Regions from separate parts of the Jeotgalibaca sp. A122 genome, predicted to be linked through region 1. Evidence: riboswitches for the same ligand, from Rfam matches in the RefSeq annotation. Region 1 holds a riboswitch; each other region holds the start of a gene.
The links. A riboswitch is a leader RNA that binds a small molecule or an ion and turns the genes downstream of it on or off. The one in region 1 is predicted to bind cobalamin.
Positions count from the first base shown of each region.

Region 1 (3,093 bases):
CGAAGACTCCCCGATGTATTTCTACAAACCCGAGCTAGCGGGCGGCGCACTCTTCGACATCGGAACTTACGCGCTCACATTCGCACTCGAGTTCATGACCAGCCAACCTGACGAAATCCTGACTTTCGGCAACCTACACGAAACCGGAGTCGATGAAACCTCCGTCATTCTTTTGAAAAATAAAGAAAAAGAACTGGCAACCATTACCTTATCTTTTGGTACCGACCTCCCACATGTAGGCGTCGTTGCGTTCCAAAAAGGTTACCTGGAAATACCGGGCTACACCCGCGCTAACCAAGCTACTTTTACGGACCTACAAGGAAACAAAACAGTGATTGAGACAACCGATACCGCCCATGCCTTCACTCATGAAATCAATAATTTCACCAATATGGTGCTGGAAAAGGGTGCTAACCCCACTCTCGCCAAAACAAAAAATGTCATGACTATTATGGATACGGTTCGGGCCGAATGGGGACTGGTTTATCCGTTCGATTAAATTATTATGGACCACCTACTCTGAATACTCGTTGGCTGTATAAGGTCAAGTGTGCAGAGAAAGGGGTCCTTCTCTGCGCGCTCCCGATACGAAGCTTTCCGAGCATGCAGACTTTCGCAAATAGTCTGCATACTCGGAATAATATTCATGAATGTATGCAGATTTTACTGTTTTAAGTAATCATGAATCATTCTTTTTGAAAATATTTTGTCGCACCACAAATAAATTTGATGGACGCGTTGTTTTTCTGGTGGAAATAAAGTATCTAATTCTAGAATTGTCCGTTCTAAACTGTTTCGTTTATGTTCAAATATGTTGCATCTTGGGCAAGTTAATCGTAGAAAACTGTACTCAACCATCCGAACCCGACACTCCCCACAAAGTACCCCACCCGCTACATCCTCCACACAGTACTTAGCCAACGGCTGATATGGATTATTCACAACATGGTGATTAGCCAATCGCTGACCCAACCGGACATCACTATCCTGCAAAAATCCGCCCGACCGAATCCGTAATTCGTTTAAATAACCTTGCACCTGATGCGGCAACAACACCGGATCATCCCGCCGCAACCCATACAAACTTACGCCCGTTCCCACAAATACTAATCGTGATTCTACCCGAACCGATACCCGCATCGACCGCAACAATTCTTCCAGCAACATCCGGGATCTCTTTAGCTGCGCCAACGGACAGGCTGATAGACCCACAAAATCCCCATCCATTAAGTCAAACGCCCCCATCCAATTTTTTACTTCAAACAAATAAACCACACCATCACAAATATATAAAGCATCAATCTGGCACAACTTTCCACCAACAACCAACACCAAATCATTCAACCGCACCGCACAATCATCAATCCAGGCACCCAATTCATCAAAGCTGCACTCACCAACCTGGCCCGATTCCGAATTCCGCAGCTGTCGCTCCAGCCTCGGCGAAAACACCATCCGTCCCTGTAGCGCACGCAATACCCGAAGCTCAACCGCCATTTCCCGTTTTTTCATCAACATAGCCATTCCCCCTTTACATATATATAAGCAAAAAACCTCGAAAAGCTTTTTTTAAAATAAAAAAATACCCTCTATAGCCTTAAACTGATCATACTTATATAAGCGCTTGCATTTTGCGGAACTTTCACCTACAATCAGAGGTGATAGAAGTACCATTCAAAGACAACCAAGATACGGAAGTTTGGTTAAATCCCAATACGGTCCCGCCACTGTAATCATATGGAGACATATGGAGTCAGATCTTTATCTTGGATTGCTAATAATGCAACGTTTGCTGTTTCGAGGTAAAACAGTATCGTCCCAGTCTATGTAATGGCGCATAGGCTTTTTTTGTACTCAAAAAACAGCTTCATTTTTAGCAAAATGAAGGACCTCTATCAAAAATTAGTAGATGGGGACTGGACTTCAAAGATGAAGGTGGGTAACCAATGACGGTTATTCAGTTCCTAATTTTTTATAATACAAAAATTAGGAGTGAGGAAAAATGAAAAAATATTTATTTTTATTAGCATCTGGATTTATTTTGGCGGGTTGCCAATCACCACAAACGACCGAAGAATCAATTTCCGAATCAACCATCTCATCAGTTATGGCAGAGACGATTACCGTCACGATGCGCATGTCCATTGATGGTGAAGAAGTTGAGGGTGGCAGCCAAGAAATACAAGTCGAAGAGGGCGCTATTCTCCTGGATGTTATGAAAGAGAATTATGACATCGAAGAAACGGACGGATTCATTACGTCCATTGACGGACAGGAACAAGATACGGAAGCAGGGAAATATTGGTTATTTGATATAAATGGCGAAATGGCACCAGTGGGCGCAAATGAAACGGAACTCCAAGAGGGAGACGTTGTAGAATGGAAACTAGAAGCGATGTAAGAAAAAAGAGCCAAAAATTTTCGGTTAAGCGATTAGCTTTATTGGCTATCCTGACAGCCCTTTGTTATGTTGGCAGGATTGTCTTTCAATTTATCCCGAATGTCCAACCGATGACGACCATCCTCCTGTTGATAACATTGAATCTCACGATTACGGACGGCTTGATTGTTGCAGCTGCGTCCCTTATTCTGTCCAATATGGTTTTGGGAATGGGTCCTTGGCTTTTTCCACAACTCATCACGTATTTCCTTTTGCTGGGTTTCGCCGGCATCTTTCTCAAACCCCTTTATGGGAAGGGGAAGAAAAATACCCGCTTCATTTTTACTGCCTATTCTTTTTTGAACGGCCTGCTGTTCGGATTCATCATCTCCATTTTTTCTTACAATATGTATGGCATGACCAATTTTTGGGTCTACTATTTAATGGGGATTTCGTTCGACCTCATGCATGCGGCGGGAAATGCTGGTTTCTACTTGATCCTGGAACCGATTCTAGCACCGTTGTTACACCACCAAATGCGAAAAATCCATTGAACCGAGGATGCTCCTCGGTTTTTTCTTGTCTTGACTTTTAGAAAAAATAGAAATAATATGAGGGTGTGTGTTGCGCTTTCATATTGAAATGAGGGGCAAGTATGGAAACAAAGGAAAGAAAAATATTTGAATCCGTTCCGGGAAAACAAGTCACCATTG
Region 1 is NZ_JBQPRB010000003.1:84,522-87,614, forward strand. Features, by position in the region: gene ACTU7M_RS04640 (Gfo/Idh/MocA family protein) at 1-499, shown strand, start outside; gene ACTU7M_RS04645 (nuclease-related domain-containing protein) at 664-1,518, opposite strand; adenosylcobalamin (AdoCbl) riboswitch at 1,667-1,821, shown strand; gene ACTU7M_RS04650 (DUF4430 domain-containing protein) at 2,003-2,401, shown strand; gene ACTU7M_RS04655 (ECF transporter S component) at 2,380-2,934, shown strand; gene ACTU7M_RS04660 (BMC domain-containing protein) at 3,036-3,093, shown strand, end outside.

Region 2 (3,093 bases), on a different contig from region 1:
ATATTCGGGATATTTGTCGAACCCAGATTACAGCTGATATCCGTCCCTGTGATTTGATAGGATAAGTCATCATTTAAGATTGAGGGTTCTTGCGGTTGGAAAATTTCACTGCACAAGTTACTCATTATTATTTTTCCATCAACGGGATTTGCCTTGTTGACAGTATCAATATTGATAATATATGGATAGCCCGATTCCTGTTGGAGACGGGAAATTTCTTGTTCCAAATCCCGTGCATTAATTTTGTACTTACGGATTTCATCATTAGCAATCATTTCATCGTATTTTTCAGTTATGTTGATATAAGAAAACGGCACACCATATTCTCTCTCCACATCATAAGGACTGAATAAATACATGGGACGATTTGTTTTTAATAATTCATAATATTTATCAGGAACCACTAAGCCTAGTGACAATGTTTTTACCCGAATTTTTTCGTCTGCGTTTTCTTTTTTGGTAGATAAGAAGGCATAGATATCGGGGTGGAAAACATTCAAATAAACGGCCCCAGCCCCATTCCTTTGCCCGAGCTGATTACTATAGCTGAAGCTGTCTTCCAATAATTTCATCACTGGGACAACACCAGAGGAGGCATTTTCTATTTTTTTGATCGGTGCCCCTGCTTCACGTAAATTTGATAAATTGACGCCCACACCGCCACCTTTTCTGGATAGCTGCAATGCTGAGTTTATGCCGCGACCAATCGAAAGCATCGAATCATCCAAATCAACCAAAAAACATGATACTAGTTCTCCACGACGTTTTTTCCCCGCATTCAAGAACGTCGGTGTTGCGGGTTGGTAACGTTGCGTGATCATTTCTTCTGCTAAACCCCAAGCCAACCTCTCATCACCGTTGGCCAAGAATAAAGCATTAAATGCAATACGGTCTTCATATCGTTCCAAGTATTTAGTACCATCATTCGTTTTCAGGGCATATTGGGTATAGAACTTATAGGCTCCCATGAAGCTCTTGAAACGGAATTTATGGGCATACAGTTTTTGAAAAAGCTCTTTTATGTAGGACATTTCATACTTGTTCAGGATTGTCTCGTCTATATAGTCTTCACGAACCAAATAGGCGAGCTTTTCTTCTAAAGTGTGAAAAAATACCGTATTCATATTTATTTCTTCCAGGAAATAAACGCGTGCGGCCTCTTTGTCTTTCTGTAATGGAATCATCCCATCAACCGGGATATTTACTTCATTATTTAAATTAAAATAACTAACACGTTTCGTTTGTTTACCCAACTCATCCAACTCTCTTTCCAATTTCTGAATGTCTAAATCGTTACCCTGAAATTCAAATTCATGTAACACGGGAATGCCGTATTCCGCTTCAATCTCATGGACAGTGAAGCAAAACAAGGATCCGAAATTCCGGTTTCCACCACCGAAAGTACCTATACACAAGCGTTTATTTTGTCCCGTTTCCAAAAAATCTTTTACTGGTTCAGTGACTTCAGAAACGTATGTGGGAACAATTAAAATAAACGGTTCATCCATTTCAACAAACGGATTCGTTACGGTTATCTCAAGCCCATTGAAATTTGGAATTTTTTCGACGAATCGCCGAGTTTGACCCGTAACGGTGAAATAAGCTATTTTTGCCATCTTAATTTACCAAGGCATCCAGTAGTTGCGGTTGGAAACCATTAAAAGGCGGCTCACCTTCTATTTGAATAACAGGGAGGCTTTGGAAGCCAAGCGCTTTTACCTCTTCCACCCATACAGGATTTTCAGATATATTTTTTTCGAAATAGGATACGTTGCGTTTATCTAAATATTTCTTGGTGAACATACATTGGCCACACCCGACCTTACTGTATATGGTTATTTTTTTTGACATGTCGCTCTCTCCTTTTTTGTTTTTTGGGTACAAAAAAACCGCCCATTTAGAATGAACGGTAAAAAACGATAGAAACCCCTATTGAGAGAGCCCACCGTTTCATCTTTTTCATCCCCGAAAAATAGAAACAACAATCATTGGCAGGTCTCCTGGCTCATGTTTCATCCTACTTTAGCCCTTCCCATATTTCTTATTCAAAAGAAGATACAGTGGTTTGCTATTTCGTCCACATTAACAGTTGCGGGGGCAGCTCCAGTTTTTAACTGGATTCCCTATTATGGCATCAGCTGATGCCACCAAAAATTGCGGTACTATATTTTGTGCTATTTATTTGTTTTGTAGTTCTAACATACTACATATTGAATAATACCATAGAGCCCACAACTAGGCTAGACAAAAGTGCGCATTATTCCTTCATTGCCATTATCTCTTCATAGCGTTCGGTTAGTCTACGCTGATCCATTTCTTCCGGGAAATTCGGGGTCGTTAATTGGTAAACGTGGGTGCTATAGGATTTAATAAACGATAATTTTTCTGGGTGAGCCGCATACGCCACCGTTAATAACGAATCAAATAAAGCGCTGGCTCCCGAGATATCCTGCTTCATGTAATGAATCAATTGCCAATAACTTTCATAAAGATCCTTGGCAAAATTATTGAAGTCATAAAAGACAACACCGGTATAGTCTTCATTATCTTCGTGCTCACCCAAAAGTACGAACCTTCCTGGCAATGCAGCCATCTTCCCGTCCAATAATGCTTTATACTGCAGTATATGAATGGCGCTGTTAGGATCGTTTATACCCGGAGATACTGCTCGCAGTGCAACTTCCACCAGCTTAGTCCGGGCAAATATAGGATCATACATCGTAGATGGGGCTATTTCAAATACAAGAGCGCGATTGAAAGGCTCTGCGATTTTCTCAATCGCGTCTATTTTCTTATTCGTATATAAAATCCCTAAAGGTTTATTGCGTGCTACGAAATCACCTATTCTAACGTATAAAACCAAGCTACCTTCCCATTCCTGGGCTAGCGTGACCATCCGATCGAAGTTGATGTATTCCACATAACCATCTTGAGTAGCTTGAATCGTGTAAACATGAAGACGGTCGAATTCCGGTAGATGTTGAACTGTTGGTTTTTCAGAAAAAAATGCCACTGCCTTGTCAAACGATTCATCTGCTTCGTGATACAAGCGATCCACTAGCTGTTCCATGCGAACGAACATAGCGACTGAAT
Region 2 is NZ_JBQPRB010000006.1:87,711-90,803, reverse strand. Features, by position in the region: gene nrdE (class 1b ribonucleoside-diphosphate reductase subunit alpha) at 1-1,616, opposite strand, end outside; gene ACTU7M_RS08080 (glutaredoxin domain-containing protein) at 1,618-1,851, opposite strand; cobalamin riboswitch at 1,974-2,167, opposite strand; gene ACTU7M_RS08075 (DUF2254 domain-containing protein) at 2,258-3,093, opposite strand, start outside.
Region 2: another riboswitch for cobalamin. It lies ahead of ACTU7M_RS08080 (glutaredoxin domain-containing protein); the one in region 1 lies ahead of ACTU7M_RS04650 (DUF4430 domain-containing protein).

Region 3 (3,093 bases), on a different contig from region 1:
AAGGCGTGAACCCTTGGACAGATACATTGTCCGAAGCTGAGTTCCGTGAACACTTTGGATATAAAAAACATACCTTTACTGGAATCGACTATATTGATTACTATAAATCAATTGTAGAAGAATATGGTATTGAGTGTGAAGTTATTTTCTCAAATAACGCAAAATCCATTCTAGACTATACAAAGAGCGTTTTGAATTGCGATATTCACTCACGTTTCAGAACAAAAAAACAATTGAAAGATAACGGTGCTGAAAAAGTTTACAGCTTGGATAACATTTTGGCTGAACCTGTTAACGGCAGTGGCTTTAATGAGTCCTATGGTTTGCTTGGCGCTAACAAAGCAACTGAAGGAACAGTTAAATTGTTCCCTCGCAATGCACAACCAATCGTTGATAACATCCAAAGCCGCATTAAAGAAGCAACAGGCAAAACGGTTGAGGTTATGGTATATGGTGACGGCGCGTTCAAAGATCCTGTCGGGAAAATTTGGGAACTTGCTGATCCAGTTGTATCTCCAGCTTACACACCTGGTCTTGACGGAGTTCCTAGCGAAATCAAATTGAAATACTTGGCTGACAACAACTTCGCTGAATTACAAGGTGAAGAATTACGTCTAGCAATTTCTGAGTTCATCAAGAACAAAGAAACTGACTTGGTTGGCGCAATGGAATCTCAAGGAACAACTCCTCGTCAATTGACTGACTTAATTGGCTCCCTGTCCGATTTAACTTCAGGTAGTGGAGATAAAGGAACACCTTTCATCTTCATCCAAGGTTACTTCGATAATTATACTAAATAAGAAAATCCGCATAACCTGTATTGGTTGTGCGGATTTTTTGACATCTTTTGTGGAAAATTATTTTTTAATATACTTTTCAAATAATGGTCGCAAGATAGGTTCCAGGATGATATAAAAACCTGCATTCCCAACTGCATGAGCAAAGTCAAACGGCAAACCCAAAGTATAATAGGCCCAAAAATTAGTCATGCCATAGGTTTTATATGACACCAACGATATCACGAACCCATAGAAAAAACCTGAAAATAAGGCAAACAAAACAAAAAGCCACTTTGTTTTGTTTCCATGAATAGGCCGTAGTACGATTCCTGTAAAAAGGATAATCACTGCATAGCTAAACAGTTGGGCAAACGTCCAAGGACCCATCCCCATTATCATATTTGATAAAAAGAGGGATAGACCAGCCACAATCAACCCGTCCCCCAGGCCTAGATACAAGGTCAGTATTAACAAAATAGCGGTCATGGGTTGAACATTGGGTAAAAATTGAAAGACAACGCGTCCGACATAATTCAATGCAACCAAAATTGCCAGCAATGCAATATGTTTTGCATCATAACGCTTCATTGACATGGTTACTCAAGTCCTGCTAAATCGAAATCCACGACGTCTCCATCTGACAATTCTAATTCATGAGCGCCTACTGGTGCCATTTCCCCATTCAAATCAAATAACCAGTATTTACCTGCTTCTGCATCTTGCTCGTAACCATTGATTGTTGTGATGAAGTTATCTTCATCAACGACTTCGAATTCTTCTTTCATAACATCCAACAAGAATTCTCCAGGCTCTACCTCAGCTGTCACTGAACCTGCTTCAATCAATTCCCCTTCAACAGATACATTAATCGTGACCTCAGACAAATCTGCGCTTTCCACCGTTGAATCGACTGCTTCAGTTTTTGTTCCACAAGCTGTCAAAGTTGCCCCTGCAAAAAGCAATAAAAACCATTTTTTCATTCTTTACACTCCTTTTGTTTTTTACACAGGCAACAAAAAAGCCTATGCGCCCTGCCACATAGACCAAAAAAACAATACCGTTTTACCTCGAAACCGTATGCGTGCGTATAAGCATCCAGGGATAAAGATCTGACTTGAACAGCGATGATGTTCTCACAGTGGCGGGACCGTGTTGGATTTTCACCAACTTCCATATCCGAGGAGTCTTTGTATTGGGTTTTATCTTTCATCATTGTATCCAAGACTTCATTTTTTAGCAAGTCTGCAAATTAGCGAGTCGTCTTTTCCTGAACAGCTTTCTCGAAAGCCTCTTTTGTATTCTCAACTTGTATTGGAGCGTACTCTGGCCATGCATCGTCCAGCTTAGCCCCTTCATCGCAACTTACGATAAGAAATTCAGCGGAACGTTTGAAAACCCCTTCGAGTTGCGGGATATAATTCAGAAAATCCGTGACATCTCTCAACGAAATTGCCGCGCTCCCTTTTTTCTTAAACGTTTTTGCAACTAAATATTTATTTCCCATAACTCCTCCTGAATCAGTAATTTTCTACAAGTCGTGCTATCTGTTCCTCCAGTTCTGCCATTATGACGAAACGGGCTTTGCGAATCATTTCCTTGCCATCTACAAATAGTAACAACGCTGGTACAGTAAACACACTAAACGCCCCTGCTATGGCTGGAATCTTGTCAGCATCCACTTTTATCATTTTAACTTCAGGGAAAGCAGTTAACATTTCCCTAACCTGTGGTAAAACAGCATGGCATACGCCGCAGTCTATCCGAGAAACATAAACAAAAGCAAATTGATGTTCCGCTATAAAGGTATGAACATCCTCTATGCGTTGCGCTTCTACATATGGAATCAATGCCATTCCCTCCTTTAATTTTTCCTTTTTTAATATTATAACATGATATACTAAACCTATAAAAAAAGGAGTTTCTATATGTCACGAAATAATAAATGGTTAAATTGGGGATTTGTCGTAGCCTGGATGGGGCTCATTTTTTCCTTTTCGGCCCAAAAAGGCTCTGATTCCGGTTCTTTGAGTGGTTCAATCGTCAGCACCATTCTTTCGCTCTGGCATTCCCTCTTCCCCTCTATCACCCTAGACCAAGACACAATACATTTCCTCATTCGCAAAGGTGCCCACTTCACCGTTTATCTTATACTGGGGTTACTGGTCGTGAATGCACTCTCTAAAAGTGGCGTAAAAAGTAAAAAACGTTACGCGTTGGCTCTTTCCATTTGTTTCTTGTACGCAATTAGCGACGAAATCCATCAAGCTTTTGTACCAAATCGTGGTCCTAGCTTTTGGGATGTGCTGTTGGATAC
Region 3 is NZ_JBQPRB010000004.1:136,897-139,989, forward strand. Features, by position in the region: gene ACTU7M_RS06195 (coenzyme F420-0:L-glutamate ligase) at 1-800, shown strand, start outside; gene ACTU7M_RS06200 (ECF transporter S component) at 858-1,373, opposite strand; gene ACTU7M_RS06205 (DUF4430 domain-containing protein) at 1,376-1,759, opposite strand; adenosylcobalamin (AdoCbl) riboswitch at 1,828-1,978, opposite strand; gene ACTU7M_RS06210 (DUF6718 family protein) at 2,029-2,283, opposite strand; gene ACTU7M_RS06215 (thioredoxin family protein) at 2,297-2,632, opposite strand; gene ACTU7M_RS06220 (VanZ family protein) at 2,705-3,093, shown strand, end outside.
Region 3: another riboswitch for cobalamin. It lies ahead of ACTU7M_RS06205 (DUF4430 domain-containing protein); the one in region 1 lies ahead of ACTU7M_RS04650 (DUF4430 domain-containing protein).